DNA from 2 places in the Glaciecola sp. MF2-115 genome. Region 2 is predicted to be linked to the other one. Evidence: predicted binding sites of a transcription regulator. Region 2 holds the regulator's gene; the other holds the start of a gene.
What was found. Region 2 encodes FliA, which starts transcription of late flagellar genes. Its sites were predicted from a motif close to CTAAAGNTNNNNNNNNNNNNGCCGATA; they were not measured.
Positions count from the first base shown of each region.

Region 1: the regulator FliA is predicted to act here: its motif matches at 6,081-6,107, upstream of pomA (flagellar motor protein PomA).

Region 1 covers NZ_JBLBVM010000037.1:15,269-25,538, forward strand. The annotation lists gene ACKLNX_RS02710 (nuclear transport factor 2 family protein) at 1-191, shown strand, start outside; gene ACKLNX_RS02715 (SDR family NAD(P)-dependent oxidoreductase) at 191-937, shown strand; gene ACKLNX_RS02720 (NAD(P)/FAD-dependent oxidoreductase) at 944-2,224, shown strand; gene ACKLNX_RS02725 (DUF1365 domain-containing protein) at 2,224-2,994, shown strand; gene ACKLNX_RS02730 (class I SAM-dependent methyltransferase) at 3,009-4,265, shown strand; gene ACKLNX_RS02735 (flagellar motor protein MotB) at 4,262-5,185, opposite strand; gene pomA (flagellar motor protein PomA) at 5,185-5,946, opposite strand; gene xseB (exodeoxyribonuclease VII small subunit) at 6,210-6,443, shown strand; gene ispA ((2E,6E)-farnesyl diphosphate synthase) at 6,461-7,351, shown strand; gene dxs (1-deoxy-D-xylulose-5-phosphate synthase) at 7,608-9,467, shown strand; gene ACKLNX_RS02760 (phosphatidylglycerophosphatase A) at 9,605-10,111, opposite strand; gene thiL (thiamine-phosphate kinase) at 10,111-10,270, opposite strand, start outside.
Region 2 covers NZ_JBLBVM010000055.1:79,166-89,435, forward strand. The annotation lists gene ACKLNX_RS13535 (diguanylate cyclase) at 1-221, shown strand, start outside; gene flhA (flagellar biosynthesis protein FlhA) at 338-2,437, shown strand; gene flhF (flagellar biosynthesis protein FlhF) at 2,470-3,921, shown strand; gene ACKLNX_RS13550 (MinD/ParA family protein) at 3,918-4,769, shown strand; gene ACKLNX_RS13555 (RNA polymerase sigma factor FliA) at 4,781-5,509, shown strand; gene cheY (chemotaxis response regulator CheY) at 5,561-5,944, shown strand; gene ACKLNX_RS13565 (protein phosphatase CheZ) at 5,975-6,733, shown strand; gene ACKLNX_RS13570 (chemotaxis protein CheW) at 6,746-8,944, shown strand; gene ACKLNX_RS13575 (protein-glutamate methylesterase/protein-glutamine glutaminase) at 9,007-10,119, shown strand; gene ACKLNX_RS13580 (ParA family protein) at 10,150-10,270, shown strand, end outside.

The DNA of each region.
Region 1 (10,270 bases), on a different contig from region 2:
GGAAAATGACGTTCACATCACCTCGCATTAATAAAGGGAAGCCCATTGATGTTGATGGCATTACTGAACTAAAAACTAAAGATAATAAAATATATTATCATCGAGACTACTATGATTTAGGGCAAATGGTTTATGAAAATGTTCCTTTACTCGGTAGAATAATAAAAAGCATCAAAAGGAAGTTAGGATAATGACACGCATACTTATCACTGGAGCAACATCTGGGATTGGTGAAGCCTTAACCAAACTTTGCGCTGAACACAACTACACCGTAATCGCGTGTGGCAGGAACGAAGATAAACTCGCCGAGTTAGATAAATTAAAAAATATCGAAACTTGCCGCTTCGACGTGACGAATGAAGAGGAAACTAAGGCAGCTTTAGAGAGTATAAAGTGTGACATTGCCGTTCTCAATGCTGGAACGTGTGAGTATGTCGATGTTAATAACGTCGAGCCTGACATGTTCAAACGTGTGTTCGACACTAACATCTTCGGTGTTGTAAATGTGGTCTCAGCTCTAATTCCCTCTCTTGAGCGTGGAAATAAAATCGTTTTCGTGGACAGTCTAGCTCGATTGCTACCTTTTCCAAGAAGCCAAGCATATGGGGCAAGCAAAGCTGCATTGAATTACATAGCGAAATCGTTTGAAGTTGATTTAGCGCACAAAGGCATAAAGGTTCAAACTCTCTCTCCTGGCTTTGTTAAAACACCTTTAACGGATAAAAATGATTTTCCAATGCCGATGGTGATTGAAGCTCAAGACGCGGCAAAGTATATGCTTGACGGTATTTTTTCTTCGCGTTCTAGCGTCTACTTCCCGAAAAGATTTAGTTTTATTGTGCGATTTTTAAATTTATTGCCTGAGGGAATACAACGAAGGCTATGCATTAATATGCGCCAAAAACCACAAAATAAAAACAATAACGAAAAGAGCTAATTAATAATGACAAAGCGTATTGCCATCATTGGTACAGGCATTTCAGGTCTGAGTTCGGCATTTTTGCTGAACAAAAAGTTTGACATTAAAGTTTACGAGGCAAACGATTACGTAGGTGGCCATACAGCCACCAAACAAGTCACCGTAGAAAACAAAGAATACTCAATAGATACCGGCTTTATTGTTTACAACGAATGGACATATCCGAATTTTATTAAGTTGATGCAAACATTAGGAGTAAAAACTCAGGCAACGGAAATGAGTTTTAGTGTTAAGAACTTAAAAACTAAAATGGAGTACAATGGTAATACAATTAATAGTTTGTTTGCGCAGCGTCGAAACATATTTCGTCCGTCTTTTTGGCGTCTTGTCCTTGATATCGTAAAGTTTAACAAATTGTGTAAAGCACACATCTCAGAAAACAAAGAAACCGACAACATTACACTTCAAGAATTTATTAGTAAACACCAGCTAAGTGAGGTGTTTACGAATAACTATATACTCCCAATGTGTGCAGCAATATGGTCTACCAGCTTAGAAGCATCTGCTAATTTTCCACTTTCCTTTTTCCTGAAATTTTTTAACAACCATGGCTTACTCAACATCACCAACAGACCACAATGGTTCACTATTGTGGGTGGTTCAAGTCAATATGTAGAGCCATTAATTGCGTCCTTTGAAAGTAAAATTAGTCTGAATGATAGTGTAAATAGTGTCGTTAAAACCGGCGAGCAATTTAAGATACACAGCACTAAAGGCGAGGACATTTTCGATGAAGTAATTTTTGCTTGTCACAGCGATCAAGCTTTAAGTATGTTGTCAGCAAAACCGCAGACTGATATCGATATTTCGTCTTATAAAGATATTCTAGGTGCTATTCCTTACTCTATGAATGAGGTGGTTTTGCACACTGACACTTCAGTTCTACCCGCTAGGCCCTTAGCTTGGGCCAGTTGGAACTATGAAATTGAAGGCGCAAAAGCTGAAGCGTCACGCCCAGCAGCAGTTACTTATAACATGAACATTTTGCAGAAATTACAAAGTGATACCACCTTTTGTGTCACACTCAATAACACACAGGCAATCGATTCAAACAAAATAATAGGAACCTATCACTATGCGCATCCTCAATTCAGTCCTGCTATGGTAAAAGCGCAGGAGCGAAGAGAAGAAATTTGCGGGAAATCAGGTATGCACTTTTGCGGTGCTTATTGGTATAACGGCTTTCATGAAGATGGTGTTCGCAGTGCGCTTGACGTCTGCAAGCGCTTTGGTGAGAGCCTGTAATGACTTCGTATGTTAGCTCAACTGGGCAAGCAAACATCAGTCCTTCAGTTACTGAATCAGGTCTGTACAAAGGTATCGTCCATCATCAGCGTTTCGTGCCGAAAGTACATAGATTCAAATACAATATCTATTTATTTTGGCTCAAACTCAGTGAATTGGAGCAATTGAACCATGAAGTGAAAGGCTTCTCAAACCAACATAAAGGATTCAGTGCCGTTAAATTTTTACGAAGCGATTATTTAGGGGATCCACAAGAATCCCTCGAAACTTCGGTTCTTTCCAGAATGTCAGAATTGAATGGCACCGAACTAAGTGGGGACATTTATTTTCTCGGGCAGCTAAGAACGTTTGGGTGGTATTTTAGCCCAGTGAATTTTTACTATCTGAGAAACAATGAAGGTGTCTACACTCATATGCTTGCTGAAGTCAGCAATACCCCTTGGGACAAAAGACATCACTACTTAGTCGACTTAGCGAAGCAAGAAAATAGTGAAAAAGCGTTCCACGTTTCTCCATTTAACCCAATGGACATGACCTACCAGTGGAAAATAAAACAGCCCAATACAAATCTAAGATTACATTTATCTTGTATAAAGCAAGAGAAGCATTTCGAGGCTGCTCTCGATATGAAAAAAGAGCCTCTAACAACAAAGACTTTGCGTAGTGCTTTAATTAGTATTCCTAGTATGACCTTAAAAACGGTAGCAGGAATCTACTGGCAAGCGATTAAGTTGTTTTTTAAACGTATACCAATTTACATGCACCCTTAAGGTAAGGAATTTTTATGTCACACGGCGAACAAGCAATACAAAATGGCGATTCAATGACATTTATGGAGCGAACTTACCGACAGCTTTTTATTAAAGCCATGCAAAATATGCCCGAAGGTCATTTGACCCTTAAAGAAAATGGGAGCTTAGTTGCGCAATGCGGTGATCCAGAGCAAGATTTACATGCCGAAGTAAACATCCTTGATAACAGCGCTTACAAGCGCTTGTTGTTTGGCGGTAGCGTTGCCTCAGGCGAAACCTTTACTGATGGCTCATGGACCAGTCCCAACCTAACGAATGTAATACGAATATTTGCTCGGAACTTGAGCACATTAGATGAGTGGGAAAGTAAATTCAAATGGATAACAATGCCAGCTTTAAAGCTGCAACATTTCATGCGCCGCAATTCTCGAGAGCAGGCTAAGAAAAACATCTCTGCGCATTACGACTTAGGGAATAAACTTTACACCAAGTTCCTTGACCCATCGATGATGTATTCATCAGCAATTTACCCGTCGCCAGACGCAAGCTTAGCCGAAGCGCAAGAGAACAAACTACGTTCTATTTGCGAAAAACTTCAATTAAAACCGAGTGACCATGTTGTTGAAATAGGCACAGGTTGGGGTGGCTTGGCTATATATGCGTCTAAGCATTATGGATGCAAGGTAACGACAACAACAATTTCCGACGAGCAATTTGATTATGCTCAAAAGTGGGTTGCTGAGGAAGGGCTAGAAGACAAAATCACCCTACTAAAGAAGGATTACCGCTTACTCGAAGGTAAATTCGATAAGTTAGTATCTATAGAAATGATTGAGGCGGTAGGTAAAGCTTACTTAGCAAACTTCTTTGAAAAGTGCTCATCTTTGTTAAAACCGAATGGACTAATGCTTTTACAAGCAATCACCATAGACGACAGACGCTATGACAGTTATTCAAACAGTGTAGACTTCATTCAAAAGCATATTTTTCCTGGTGGTTTTTTACCATCCCAGTTTGCTATAAACCAATTTTTGAAGAAAAACACTGACATGAACATTCGTGATTTGCATGACATCGGGCTTGATTATGCAAAGACTCTGCATGATTGGCATCTTGCTTTTGAGCGCAATAAAGAAGCACTTGAAAAAGATGGTTACGATGAGCGTTTTGCACGATTATGGAAGTACTACCTAAACTATTGTGAAGGTGGTTTTTTAGAAAGAGCAATCAGCACAGTGCAATTAGTGATAAGCAAACCCCACTATCGCTCTGACTTAGCGCGCTCTTAGTTTTCAAGTACTGAAATAGGGTCTGAGTATTTTGGTTTACCCTGCATAATAGATATCTCAACACGTCGGTTTCTGCTTCTAGATTCCGGCGTATCATCACCTTCAATAGGTTGCGTTGCCGCTTTACCCACAATCTTCATTCGACTTTCATCGAATCCGCGAGCTCTTCTTAGTTCTTCAGCAACCGCAACAGCACGTTGTGCTGACAGATCCCAGTTCGAACGATATAACTCATTGGAAATTTGCACACTATCGCTATGTCCGGTTACTTCTATTTCACCAGGCATTTCAGCCAGTAACTCGCCGATGCTTCGAATGACAGGTTTAAATTGTGGTTGTAGAAAGGCTGAACCAGCAGAGAAAGAACCATTTTCTCGTATCCGAATAATGATCTGTTGCCCTAAGTTTTCAACATCTACCGCACCATCTTTGATTTCTTTTTGCAGCAAGTCTTCAACTTTTTTCATATTTTTTGCGACTTGTTCTTTACTTGCGGCAGCGGCTGCAGAGGCGGCAGTTTGATTTGCCGTTTGTGCTGATTGCCCGCCCCTAAAGGTTCCACGTTGTTTTTGTCTACCACCCGCATTGTCTTCTTCACCGTCTTGGAAGTTGAGCATAGGCTTGGTGATTTCTGTTGTTATTTGTTGCACAGTTTCGATGGGCGTTGGATCAGGTTTGCCTGGGCGGAATTCCATGGCAATAACACTGGTTCCTTTCGGAATATCTTTAAGTTCGATTTTATTTTGAACGCCGAAGGCAAATGCCATTGAGCCGGCAATTTGTTTGAACTTCTTAACGTCCATCTCAGAGAAAGAAAGCAATAGCACGAAGAAGCACATTAAGAGTGACATTAGGTCAGCAAAAGTTCCCATCCACGCAGGCAGACCTTCGGGGGGACATTTAGGGCATTCGTCTTCCACTATTCTGTTTCCCCAGTTCCTCGCTTACCTTCCGCGATGTAACCTTTCAACACACCTTCAATAACACGCGGGTTTTGACCGTCAGCTATACCCAAAATTCCATCGAGTATCAGGCTTTGATTCAGTCTTTCTTCTGCCGCGCGCACGGTTAGTTTAAAGGCAATTGGTAAACAGATAACGTTAGATAAGAAAGCACCATACAAAGTCGTTAAAAGAGCAACCGCCATCGCTGGACCAATCGCTTTGGGGTCATCCATGTTTGATAACATCGCAACTAATCCTACAAGCGTACCGATCATTCCCATTGCAGGAGCAACATCACCCAAAGATTTAAAAATAACTGAACCTGCGTTGTGTCGTTCTGAGGTGTTGGTAATGTCTTTGCCCATAGTGGTTCTTACTACTTCCACATCATGGCCATCAACTAGCATGTCGACACCTTTTTGCATGAATGCATTTTCAATGACAGCTTCTTCCAAAGCAAGAAAGCCGCCTTTACGAGCAGCATCAGCCATTTCAACGATTTTTTCGATGAGTTCTTCAGGGCTTTGTATTTTGAACATAAAAGCTTTAGCCGCTACTTTCCCTGCACCTAAAAATTGACCGAGTGGATATTGTGATAACACAACAAAGATAGAGCCGCCAAATACGATAAGAACAGAAGGTACGTTGAAAAACATCCCCAAATCGCCACCTAAGATCATTGCCATGACGACAAAACCTATGGCACCAATCATACCTATCAGGGTTGCTAAATCCACGTTTCGCTCCTATTAATGATGCATCTAAGAAAATTGAAATAAGTCATTGTGCACAGTTTACCGATTACTTTTTTATTCACAGTATTACTTTCAATACCTCTGTATTTTGGAATAACAACAGCCTGCAAAAGTGTTAACGGCATAAATAGCAAAAGCTTTATAAACAAAGGAATATTTTTCTTGATATTGCGGCAAATCAATTGACCTTGAATCGCCCCTCAGTTAAGGTTCTGACCAAGCATTTATAAAGAAAAATGAAGTTAATGACAGAACAAAAAACATCCTTCGAGTCAGCTATGCAAGAGCTGGAAGAAATCGTAGTAGAAATGGAAAAAGGTGACATTCCCTTGGAAGAGTCATTAAAGAAATTTGAACGTGGTATTCAGTTGGCACGTCAAAGTCAGGCTCAGTTAAAAGCAGCTGAGCAGAAAGTGCAAATCTTGATGCAGTCAAATGGTGAAGAGACACTAAGCGACTTCGATAGTGACGAGCTGTAGACCTCATGTCATCCGAAATGTCATTTTCCAGTATCCAGCAAAACGTACAAGCCCGCATTGATCAAAAGCTAACACAGTTTATAGAGCAGCAAACACAAACTGCTAATGAATTAGTCGCAGCAATGAAGTATAGCGCTGTCGGCGGTGGCAAACGAATGCGCCCACTGCTGCTTTCAATTGTGGGTGAAATGCTCGGCGCAGATCAAGATGATCTCGATGTTGCAAGCATGGCAATTGAATGTATTCATGCCTATTCCTTAATACATGATGACTTACCGGCCATGGATGACGATGCGTTGCGCCGAGGAAAGCCAACAAACCATATTCAATATGGTGAAGCGACAGCAATTCTAGCTGGAGATGCACTGCAAACTTTAGCATTTGAAATCGTACTAAATCATCCATTGTCAGCACCGAATGATGCCAAACGAATAGATTTAGCACGAGTGATAGCAAAGGCTTCTGGGGTCAATGGCATGTGTGCAGGACAGAGCATTGATTTGATAGCAACAGGAAATGATATTTCATTGGAACAACTCACCCAGCTTCACCAATTAAAAACGGGTGCATTGTTAAGTGCTTGCGTCTCACTCGGTTCGATTCTCGCACCACGCATTACGGATGAAGAAACCGAGTTGTTGCAACGCTATGCAAAAAAGGTAGGCCTAGCGTTTCAAGTTCAAGATGACATTTTAGACGTCATATCTGACAGTGAAACTTTAGGAAAGCCGCAAGGCTCTGACTTTGAGTTAAACAAAAACACGTTTGTGTCGCATTTAGGCTTGGAAGGTTCGCAGAGCTTTTTACAAAAGCTACATCATGAAGCACTTCAAGCGATTAGCTCTTTGCCATACGATACGGAACAATTAAAGGCGTTTACGGATTATTTAGTTTCAAGAAAGTATTAGCTTTAGTCACTTAGCTCTGCGCACTCAGTTTTAGATTCTCAGCTTTAGAGTCTCAGCTATAGACTTTTGCCTTATTAGCGGTGTTTTAGGCACATGGCACAAGACTCGTTGCATGAAACGCTTTGCATTTTAAAAATTATTACAAAATGCACGCCAAAGTAAACGGATTACGAATAGAAAAGACACCTTAGATACTCATCAATAATGCTATAATCACATGAGTACGCGGTATCAATGACAGAAGATTAAAAACACAATGACGTTAAACCTAGCTGATTATCCAAATTTAGCGAAAGCAAACACACCAGTAGAGTTACGTGCTCAACCAAAAGAAGCACTAACTAAAATTGCAAATGAACTGCGTCGCTATCTGCTTGATAGTGTTAGCTTAAGTAGCGGCCATTTTGCCTCAGGCCTCGGTACCGTTGAGCTAACCGTTGCTTTGCATTATGTATACAATACACCATTCGATCGCGTCGTTTGGGATGTGGGTCATCAAGCTTACCCTCATAAGATATTGACAGGCCGCCGTGATCGTATGACTACGATCCGCCAAAAAGGTGGGCTTCACCCTTTCCCGTGGCCACCTGAAAGCGAATACGACACCTTTGCCGTTGGTCACTCATCAACTTCAATTAGTGCGGCGCTAGGTATGGCGATTGCTGCTGAACAAGAAGATAAAGGGCGCAAAGTTGTTGCTGTGATTGGCGACGGTGCGATGACTGCAGGTATGGCGTTTGAAGCCTTGAATCACGCTGGTGATATCGCTAAAGACATGGTAGTTATCTTGAACGACAATGAGATGTCGATTTCGGAAAACGTAGGAGCGTTGAACAGTCATCTTGCTCGCCTTTTGACAGGAAATTTATTTAACAGCATTCGTGATGGTGGCAAAAAGTTATTAAGTTCAGTACCACCTATAAAAGATTTCGCGAGCAGAGCAGAAGAACACATTAAAGGCATGGTAGTTCCGGGTACTATCTTTGAGGAGCTCGGTTTTAACTATTTTGGTCCCATCGATGGACATGATGTTCACGCGGTAGTCGATACACTTGCAAATATGCGCAAAATGTCAGGGCCAAAAATTCTGCATGTCGTAACCAAGAAAGGAAAAGGTTACGAACAAGCTGAACAAGATCCTATCAAATGGCATGCTGTTCCTAAATTTAATCATTTGGAAGAACGATTGCCAAAGTCTGCTCCAAGTTCACCCAATTTCTCTGCGATTTTTGGTACTTGGCTTTGCGATATGGCACAGCTTGATCCTGATTTAATGGCTATCACACCGGCGATGCGTGAAGGCTCTGGCATGGTTGAGTTTTCACAGCGCTTTCCTGAGCAATACTTTGATGTTGCCATCGCCGAGCAGCATTCAGTTACTCTGGCTGCAGGTATGGCACGTGAGGGAAAAAATGCGATAGTAGCTATATACTCTACTTTTCTTCAACGCGCATATGATCAGCTAATTCATGATGTTGCCATCCAAGACTTACCTGTATTATTTGCTATTGATCGGGCGGGTTTAGTCGGAGCCGATGGCCCAACACACCAAGGCGCGTTTGATATTAGTTTTCTGCGCTGTATTCCAAATATGATAATCATGACGCCATCTGATGAAGTAGAATGCCGAAACATGCTTTATACTGGCCATAAAGCGAATAAACCTGCAGCCGTAAGATATCCAAGAGGCAAAGGTTCTGGTATTGATGCTACTGGCGAAATGCAGCTGATAGAAATAGGTAAAGCCCTTACTGTCAAAACTGGCGAAAGGGTGGCAATTCTCAACTTTGGTACATTGATGCCTTACGCTGTAGAAGCCGCTGAGAAGTTGAATGCGACATTAATTGATATGCGATTTGTTAAACCGCTCGATGAAGACGCCTTAGTTAAAACCGCAAAATCTCATGACTTATTGGTCACACTAGAAGATGGCGCAATTGCTGGCGGTGCCGGCAGTGGTGTTGCAGAAGCTTTATTCAGAAACAAACTCACGCCGAATTTAGTACAACTAGGTTTACCTGACGAATTCATTATGCAAGGTACTCAGCAAGAAATGTATGCAGAGCTTGGGCTTGATACCGATGGAATCATCAAAGCTGTTGAAGCAAATAGTTAGTACGCTATTAATACTTTGAGCTGCGTAATCTAATTGAAGAGAAGGAATTTGCGACACAAGCGTGTCGCAGATTTGTAAATACGAATTTAGTAAAGAATGAAGTATTGAGTATTAATGAGTAGTAAGGTCAGAACGAACTACAATGGACTGATTTCAAAGATAGCAGGCAATAGATGAAATAGTCCATGCAAACAAGCACACGCCATCACGCCAGCGACAATATCATCAATCATAATGCCAAACCCACCATGCACGCGTTTATCAAACACACGTATTGGCCAAGGTTTCAGGATATCAAAAAAGCGGAAAAGCAAAAACCCTAGTAGTAAAGACAAAGGATTAATAGGGATTGCAATAAACGTTACCATCATACCAGCAACTTCATCCCATACGATCGAGCCATGATCATGCATTTTCATGTCCCTTGCGGTTCTGCCGCAAAGGTAAATACCAATGAAAAAACTAAACAACGTGATCGCAATGAAGAGTTTAAAGGATAGAAAACTCATAGCATAAATGATGGGGACTGCAGCTAATGAGCCAAACGTGCCGGGCATTAATGGAACTAAACCAGAGCCAAAACCCAAGGCCAAAAAGTGGATTGGATTTTTCATACTAACTCTTTGGCGCAGAACTTTATCCATTAAGAAAAATGCTCGAAACCGTGAAGCCTAGATTCAAACTCGAAAGGTTTTTCGTCAAGACGAAGATCAAGCTTCCCTTTCGCTCCGGTAATTTGCCCAATACAGGTAACTGGAATATTGTAACTAGCTAGTGAGGTTTCGATATGAACTCTTTGTTCT
Region 2 (10,270 bases):
ATACAAAGTTAAAAGACGCTATTAATATCGCAAATAAATACCGTGAAACGATTCGCGATGAAGATTTTATCGTAGGAAGTAGTTCAATTCGAGTATCTCTCACTGCAGGCGTTGCTAATATTGATAATTTTTCTTCAGTAGACGAGTGTATAAAAAGAGCTGACAATCTCCTTTATGAGGGAAAAAGTCTGGGACGAAATCAAGTTTTGCCCATGTTGTAGTCTTTTCTTACATTACTTTTATGTCGCTGCTTCACCATTTTTTATTTTTTTCGCCGTATTGGCACGGTAGTTGTAATACACCCAGTATTATTACTTAGATGTCAAAATTCTGTTATATGCAATTAACTTCAGCTTTTCAAAGTGTAGATAGAGCTCAGATAAAAAGTATCGCTGCCGGTATGGGCGCGCCTATTGTGGTTCTCGCCATTATGGGCATGGTCATTTTACCGATGCCCGCTATCCTATTAGATGTATTATTCAGCTTTAATATCGCCTTATCCCTCGTCATAATTTTGGTGTCTGTTTTAACTAAACGTCCAATTGATTTTGGTATTTTTCCATTAGTTCTTTTGGTTGCGACGGTTTTACGTCTTGCCTTGAATGTTGCTTCAACTAGGATCGTTTTGCTTGAAGGGCATGAAGGCGGTGATGCCGCTGGTAAAGTTATACAAGCGTTTGGTGAAGTGGTTATTGGCGGCAATTATGCCGTGGGTATTGTTGTCTTTGCTATTCTCCTTATCATCAACTTTAAAGTAGTCACTGCTGGTGCAGGCCGGATTTCAGAAGTAAGTGCAAGATTTACTTTGGATGCAATGCCAGGTAAGCAAATGGCAATAGATGCCGATTTGAATGCAGGCTATATTGACCAAGATCAAGCTAGAGCTCGCCGTGAAGAAATTACTTCCGAAGCAGATTTCTATGGCTCAATGGATGGTGCGTCAAAATTTGTGAAAGGGGATGCAATCGCAGGTCTTTTCATCATGCTTATTAACATTGTTGGCGGCCTCTTTATCGGTATGTTCCAACATGATTTGGAATTCTCGAATGCGATGGAAGTGTATACCATCCTTACGATTGGTGACGGACTTGTCGCACAAATACCATCTTTACTCCTTTCTGTTGCAACAGCGATTATTGTGACTCGCGAAAACGACTCTCAGGAAATGGGATTTGAAATTCGCGAACAACTAGCAAACCGAAAAGCACTTTATATCACTTCCGGTATTTTGTTTGTTATGGGAATTGTGCCGGGTATGCCGCATGTAGCCTTCCTCGGCTTTTCCGCAGCTGTATTTGCTTATGCTTTCTTCAGAGACAAAATGAAGGCGAAAGAAGCGCAAGATAAGGCGCTTGTGGAGACAATGCCTGACGCCAGTGCATCTTCAAATAGCATCAAAGAACTTGATTGGGACGACGTACAACATGTTGACACTATTGGCTTAGAAGTTGGCTATCGCTTAATACCCTTAGTAGACAAATCACAGGGCGGTGAATTATTGACGCGAATTAAGGGCGTGCGCAAAAAGTTGTCGCAGGAGCTTGGCTTCTTAATTCCACCGGTACATATTCGTGACAATTTAGACTTTTCTCCAAACGCATATTCTATTTCAATGATGGGTGTTTCTATTGGTGATGCCGAAATCAGTCATGAAAATGAGTTAGCAATCAATCCTGGTCAAGTATTTGGCGAACTACCGGGTACGAAAACTAAGGATCCAGCTTTTGGATTGGACGCTGTTTGGATTAAAGCAAACCAACGTGAACATGCCCAAACATTAGGTTATACCGTTGTTGATTCAGCAACAGTTGTGGCAACGCATTTGAGCCAACTGTTGACGACGAATGCTTATCAGTTACTAGGTCACGAAGAAGTGCAACAACTGCTGGATATGCTCGAGAAAACCAACCCGAAATTAGTTGAAGGTTTAGTGCCAGATATTTTATCACTCAGTACAATGGTGAAAGTGTTGCAAACACTATTATATGAAGGGGTGCCAATCAGAGATATGCGTACAATTTGTCAAACACTTTGTGAGTATGGTCCGAAGAGCCAAGACCCAGATGTACTCGTGTCTGCATTGCGCATCGCCTTGAAACGACTCATCGTTCAAGACATCACGGCAGGTGGTGATGAAATACCGGTTATTACCTTAGCACCAGACTTGGAACAGATGTTGCATCAGTCATTACAAGCAGGTGGTGAAGATGGCGCTGGCATTGAGCCAGGTCTTGCCGAGAAGATTCAACAGTCGTTAACAGAGGCAAGTCAGCAGCAAGAACTCGCTGGTGAACCCTCAGTATTGTTAACATCCGGTATGTTACGTCCGGTGTTATCACGATTCTTAAAACACGCTGTTACTGGATTACATGTGTTGTCTTATCAAGAAATACCAGACGACAAACAAATTAAAATAGTGTCATCAGTCGGTCAATAAACTGACGCATTACAAACACTAACGAGGACATCATGAAAATTAGACGTTTTTTTGGCAAAGACATGCGTGAAGCGCTTAAGCAAGTGAAAGACGAACTTGGCGGTGATGCCGTTATCATGTCTAATAAAAAAGTGGCAGGCGGTGTTGAATTGGTCGCAGCGGTGGATAAAGAAACCGAAATGACGAAACCGGCGCCAACCATTAGCCTTAGTCGAAAAGCTAAAAACACGCCAACACTGAGTGAGATCATTGGTGATGATGGTCCTGATAGTTTGAAAGCGCTGTTAGAGAAACAACAAGCGGGTCAACTAGCAGACGACAAAAGTGATGGTTTTGAGAGTGTCGCTCAGTCCAATGCAATGAATCAAAAGCAAACTAATGTAAGCAGTGGATACGCGGATTCTGAGCAAGCTGAAAAGCGCCGCAGAGAAGCTCAGCTTACAAGCGAATATGTTCGAACTCCGGTCAACAAACCAGAGCAAGACTATTCAGTTGAAGATGATCTCTCGGATAGTCAGGCATCCGATTTGTTTAAGAATGACAACGGTTTACAATCCAGTGATGGACTTGATTTTATTAAATCAGAGCTTGCTTCTATTCGGAATGTTCTGCAATATCAAGTTAACGGTTTAAGCGATGAACGAAATAAGCGTAAGAATCCAACCCATTATTTCCTAGGAAACAAGCTCTTAGGTATGGGGATTAGTGAAAAATTAGTTGAGCAACTAGTAAGTTTCTTACCACCTCAAGCGACAGAGACAGAGGGCTGGGATTATTTGATGAAACTAATTTCAAATCGTTTGCATATTGGTGGCAATGATATCTTGCAACAATCAGGTATTGTCGCATTAGTCGGCCCAACTGGTACGGGTAAAACCACTACCGTTGCAAAATTGGCAGCCAAGTTCGCGCAAAAATATGGTGCAAACGAAGTCGCTATGATTACCCTTGATACATACAGAATCGCAGCATTCGAACAATTAGCGACGTATGGAAAGATTATCGGTTGTACGGTGAAGAAAGCACAAACTTCAGAAGAGTTAGCTCATATACTTCACCAAATGAGACACAAGAAATTGGTATTGATAGACACGGCAGGTTTCAGTCAGCGTGATGCAAGATTGGTTACTCAACTAAACGATTATGAAAAAGAGACCACGGCAAACATTAAAAAGTACCTAGTGTTACCGGCTGGATCACAGTATCAGGTGTTACATCAAACCATACAAGCGTATAAGAATATAAACTTAACTGGCTGTATTTTCAGTAAATTAGATGAATGTTACAGTCTAGGTGAAGCACTTAGTGTAGTGATTGAAAATGACCTTAGGCTAAGCTACGTAACGGATGGACAGCGAGTGCCAGAAGACATTAAGTTAGCAGATGCGAAAAATTTAATAATGGTAGCGTCAAAACTTTATAAAAAGTACGCTTTGGCGCATACTAAGCTATCCATCTCTGATGAAGGCGTCAGAGCAGTATGATAGAAGACCAAGCGAGTAGCTTAAGAAAAATGAATCAATCCAAATTAATTAAAGTCATGGCAGTCACCGGTGGTAAAGGTGGAGTGGGTAAAACCAACGTGTCTTTGAATCTAGCCATTTCATTGGCTAAAAAAGGTAAACGTGTGATGGTGCTCGACGCCGACTTAGGTCTAGCCAACGTCGATGTGTTACTTGGTTTGCGTGTAGATAAAAATTTATCCCATGTTTTGAAAGGCGAATGCACCTTAGACGATATTCTGGTAACGGGTCCTCACGGTGTAAAAATTGCGCCGGCAACATCAGGCTCGCAATCAATGGCTGAGCTGGGTTCTACTGAACATGCAGGCTTAATTAGAGCTTTTAGCGAATTACGCACAGAGATAGATGTACTCATTGTTGATACTGCTGCGGGCATTTCCGACATGGTAATGAGTTTTTCAAGGGCCGCACAAGACGTCGTTGTTGTTGTCTGTGACGAACCCACATCTTTGACGGATGCGTATGCACTGATTAAAATTCTTAACCGTGAGCACGGTGTTTTCAAGTTTAAAGTCGTTGCCAATATGGTGCGAAGTGATAAGGAAGGTAAAGAGCTTTTTAGCAAGCTTTCCAAAGTGACAGGGCGATTTTTGGATGTTGCATTAGAGTTGGTTGGAGTTATTCCATTCGACGAAAATATTCGTAAATCTGTACGCAAACAAGCTGCTATCGTTGATGCATATCCGTCATCGCCTGCAGCGGTGGCGATTGCTAGCCTAGCTGAAAAATCCATGATGTGGCCAATACCAGAACAACCTGGTGGGCATTTGGAGTTTTTCATTGAGCAGTTAGTGTCGAGAAACGAGTAGGTAATTAATCAGTGAGTAACAAAGTGGCAGTCTATCAACAACAAATTGATAAAAACCAATTGGTGGAGCGACACGCGCCCTTGGTGAAAAGAATTGCTCATCATCTTATGGCAAGGTTGCCAGCGAGCGTCCTTGTGGATGACTTGATTCAAGCAGGGATGATTGGCTTGCTCGAAGCAGCAAGAAACTTTGATGGTTCTAAAGGTGCGAGTTTTGAAACATTTGCAGGAATCCGTATACGCGGTTCTATGCTAGATGAAATTCGCAAAGGTGATTGGACTCCTCGTTCAGTGCACAAGAACAGTAGAGCGATAACGGAAGCGATATCTCAAGTGGAAAAAGCCACAGGTCGTGATGCTCGAGACATTGACGTCGCGGAAAGGTTACAAGTTCCGGTGCAAGAATATCATCAAATGTTGCGAGAAGTTAACGCTGGCAAGTTAGTTGGGATTGAAGATCTCGGCGTTAGCGAAGACGTTCTCACCACGGACGCCACGAAAGGCGAAGACAGTCCTTTTGAAAATATGGTGCAAGGATCATTTCAGAAAGCGCTGGCTCAAGCGATAACAACATTACCAGAGCGAGAAGCAATCGTCCTCTCATTGTACTATGACGAAGAATTAAATTTACGTGAGATTGGTGAAGTCCTTGAAGTCAGCGAATCACGAGTGAGTCAAATTCACAGTCAAGCGATGTTAAAGTTAAAGTCGAAAATGCAGTCATGGCGAACCGTCGACTAAGTTGGCTGCGTTTTATTTTTATAGTTAATTTGTACCTCAGCGGAGGCAGTTTTGGATAAGAATATGAAAATCCTAGTTGTTGATGATTTTTCAACAATGCGGCGTATCATTAAGAATTTGTTAAAAGACCTTGGCTTTACAAGCATTCAAGAAGCGGATGATGGTAATACTGCGTTGCCGATGCTTGTTCAAGGTGATTTTGATTTTGTGGTAACAGATTGGAATATGCCTGGGATGCAAGGTATTGACTTGCTTCGCGCTATTCGAGCTGACGAAAACTTAAAACATTTACCTGTTCTAATGGTTACCGCGGAAGCGAAAAAAGAGCAAATCGTTGCTGCTGCGCAAGCTGGTGTAAATGGTTACGTAGTCAAACCTTTTACTGCGGCTACATTGAAAGAGAAGTTAGAAAAGATTTTTCAGCGTCTTGGTTAACAGCGATATTTCTTAATGGGGTAACGTTGAATGACAACGACCGACAGAGACTTAGTTTCGTTAGAAGAAGCGAAGCAATTAGTTGCATATCTTGAAAATGGTGATCGCAAGCAAGCTAACGCACTGGTTGACACCATCACTATGCGAGAAGCAGGAGAACTGTTTACTGAAGTAGGTATCTTGACCCGCCAGTTACATGATTCCTTGAGCGTGTTTGAGGCTGATGATCGCATTTCTACGTTGACGCAAGATGAAATTCCAGATGCGCAAACTAGACTAAATTACGTGATCGATGAAACTGAAAAAGCAGCCAACATAACGATGGATGCTGTTGAGAAAAGCATGCCTCTTACCGAAGGCTTAAACAAGCGCTTACTTGATATTATGCCTGAATGGCAGAAATTGATGAGTCGCCAAATGGAGCTAGGTGAATTCAAACAGCTATGTAATGAGCTCGATCAATTCCTAATTGATGCTACGCGAGACACCTCAACTCTCAGTTCTATGTTATCTGAAATACTACTGGCCCAAGGTTATCAAGACCTCACTGGACAAGTACTGCGCCGTGTTATCGAAATAGTGAAAGATGTTGAAGATAATTTAGTCGCTATGCTGACAGCGTTTGCTGATGTCGATAGGAAAGAAGATTTTAAAGATAATTCTCAACCTTCTAAGAAAAAGACCGATACAATAAAAGCCGAAGGGCCGATTATCGATGCAGAAACTCGCGACGACGTAGTAAGTGGACAAGACGACGTTGACGATTTACTGTCAAGTTTAGGGTTTTAGGGGAGCCGACGAATGTCGTTTGAAGTTGACGAGGAAATAATGCAAGATTTTCTGGTGGAAGCCGGAGAAATACTTGAGCAGCTCCAGGAACAACTTGTTGATCTTGAGAATAATCCAGAAGACGGAGAATTACTCAATGCAATTTTCCGTGGTTATCATACAGTCAAGGGTGGTGCTGGATTTTTAGCATTAACAGAACTCGTTGATATCTGTCATGGTGCAGAAAACGTTTTTGACATCATGCGTAACGGCAAGCGTACGCTCACACCTGAATTAATGGACGTCATTTTACAAGCAACAGATGTTGTTGTTGAAATGTTCGAACACGTAAAGAATAGAGAGCCTTTAGAGGCTGCACCCGAAGAACTCATCGCCGTATTGCACAAACTAAGCAAGCCTGAAACCCCCGATGAGAACATTTTTTCAGCTGACACTGATGATGCTGAACCTGCGCAAGCAGAACCCGAAGCTCCTAGCACTCCTGTTACCGAGATGGAAGCAGCAGCTAGCAACAGTGATGACTCGGGTATCGAAGAAATTACAGACGATGAATTTGAAGCCTTGTTAGATGAATTACATGGCGGGGGAAGTCCGACGAGTAAAGCTACTCCAGCGAGCGCACCCGCTTCAAGTAACGAAGCTGCGACATCAGACGCAGATGATATTACTGATGATGAATTCGAAGCACTACTGGACGACTTGCACGGTAAAGGTCAATTTAAAGCCGAAGAGAAAGCCACCAAGGGTAGCAATGATGCTTCAAGTGATGATGAGTCAGACGAAATTACTGATGATGAATTCGAGGCTTTGCTCGATCAATTGCATGGTGAAGGAAAAGCACCGGTAATTGCTGCTGACAAAAAGAAAGAAGAGAAAGCTCCGGAAACGCCTAAGGTCACAAAAGCAGAGACTAGCGAAAAGGTTGATACAAAGCCTGCTGCGCAAACTCAAGCCGCTGCTGCGCCAGTTCAAAAACCTGCTCCTGCAGCAAAAGCACCTGCTAAACAAGTCGCTAAAAAAGACGATAAAAAATCAGGCTCATCAGCGCCACAAGCAGAAACAACTGTACGTGTAGACACCAAGAGACTAGACCAAATCATGAATATGGTTGGTGAATTAGTGTTAGTGCGCAACCGACTCCTGAGCTTGGGCATTAACAATGCAGATGAAAGTATGTCCAAAGCTATTGCGAACTTGGATGTAGTCACTGGTGATTTGCAAGGTGCGGTGATGAAAACTCGCATGCAGCCTATTAAGAAAGTGTTCGGCCGTTTTCCTCGCGTTGTTCGTGACTTGGCAAGAACACTGAAAAAAGAAATTACACTTCAGCTTGTAGGTGAAGAAACCGATTTAGATAAAAACCTCGTTGAAGCACTCGCAGATCCATTGGTGCATTTGGTGCGAAACTCTGTCGATCATGGTATTGAAATGCCTGACGATCGTGAGGCTCAAGGTAAACCAAGAATGGGTACTGTGAAGTTATCGGCCTCACAAGAAGGTGATCACATTCTGCTTACTATCGATGATGATGGTAAAGGGATGGATCCTGAGAAACTCAAAGAAATCGCGATTAATCGAGGGGTTTTAGATGCTGATACGGCGGCAAGAATGTCCGATGTTGAAGCATTTAATTTAATTTTTGCTCCAGGGTTTTCAACGAAAGTAGAGATAAGTGATATTTCCGGTCGTGGTGTTGGGATGGATGTGGTGAAAACCAAAATTAACCAGCTCAACGGAACGGTCAATATCAACTCTGAACTTGGCAAAGGTACTAGTTTGGCGATTAAAGTGCCGCTAACTTTAGCCATACTTCCTACCTTGATGATCGTAGTTGGAGAACAGACATTCGCGTTACCACTGGGCTCGGTTAATGAAATTATCAACATGGATATTTCGAAAACCCATACCGTCGATGGTCAACTCACTATGATCGTAAGGTCTAAGGCGATTCCATTATTCTATCTTGGTGATTGGCTAAACAGGGTGCCTGTTAAAGTTGACCGATCACAAGGGCACGTTGTTGTTATGCAAATAGGTACACAACAAGTGGGCTTCGTTGTCGATTCACTAATCGGTCAGGAAGAAGTTGTTATTAAACCATTAGATGCCTTACTGCAAGGTACTCCAGGCATGGCGGGTGCAACAATTACGTCCGATGGTGGTATTGCATTAATATTAGACATTTCAAGTCTATTGAAAAGGTATGCTTAGTATCACATTCTGATACACTAAAGGGCATACCTTAATCCAGATACAAGGGCTTCATAAACACGATGCCATATCGAGTGTTGATAGTTGATGATTCGACGTTTTATCGAAGACGTTTAGCATCCTTTTTAGAGAAAGATCCGAGCATTCAAATTGTTGGGCAAGCGATTAATGGTTTGGAAGCGGTTGAAAAAGCCAAAACGCTAAAACCTGATGTGATAACGATGGATGTTGAGATGCCAGTGATGGACGGAATCTCTGCTGTTACTAAAATAATGCAAGTAGCGCCCACTGCCATCCTAATGTTTTCTTCGTTAACTCATGAAGGAGCTAAAGTTACCCTCGACGCTCTCGCAGCTGGTGCGATTGATTTTATCCCTAAGAACTTTGATGACGTTAGCAAAGAGCGTCCTGCAGCAATCTTAATTATTCAACGCCGTGTTAAAGCAATAGCTCGAAGCCGCTTATTAAAGCAAACTACCGAGGCCAAGAAGACGATAAAGCCGGCAAGTTCCTCTAACAAGCCCACGTATAGAGCTTCAAAGCTTCCTGCTAAGCCTGTAGCAGTATCTTCGTCACCAATGCCAGCCACTGGCAAGCGTTATAAGTTACTCTTTATTGGAGCAAGCACTGGCGGGCCTGTCGCTTTACAAACAGTTATCAGCGGATTACCTGCTGACTTTCCTTATCCCGTTATTCTTGTTCAGCATATGCCCGGCACATTCACGGCTGCGTTTGCCGAGCGTTTGAATAAACATTCTCAGCTAAAAGTTAAGTTAGCTGAAAATAATGATCGCATTGAGAAAGGTACTGTTTATTTAGCCGAAGGTGGTAAACAACTGCAAGTTACGGGCAAGGGGGCTTTTGCAAGAATCAACATTGTAAAGGCTCCAAAAGAGAGTGCCATTATTTATCATCCCTCTATAGATTTTACGATGGAATCACTTGTAGGGGCGTATTCAGGCGATATTTTAAGTGTGATATTGACTGGCATGGGCTCGGATGGTTCCAGAGGTGGCAAGCTTTTAAAGGAGAAGGGGGCCACAATTTGGGCGCAAGATGAAAAGTCGAGTGTAATATATGGTATGCCAAAGGCGGTAGCTGAGTCAGGAACGTGTGATAGAGTAATCCCATTAAATGATATTGCAGAGCACATCATTAATGAAATGAAAGTGTGAAGCAAAAACCTAAAATGAGTTGTTAAGCAATTGAATATTTGGACAGTCGCAAATCAAAAAGGTGGCGTAGGTAAAACAACAACTGCCGTCACTCTTGGTGGGCTTTTAGCTCAGCAGGGCAAACGTGTATTGCTTGTTGATACCGATCCAC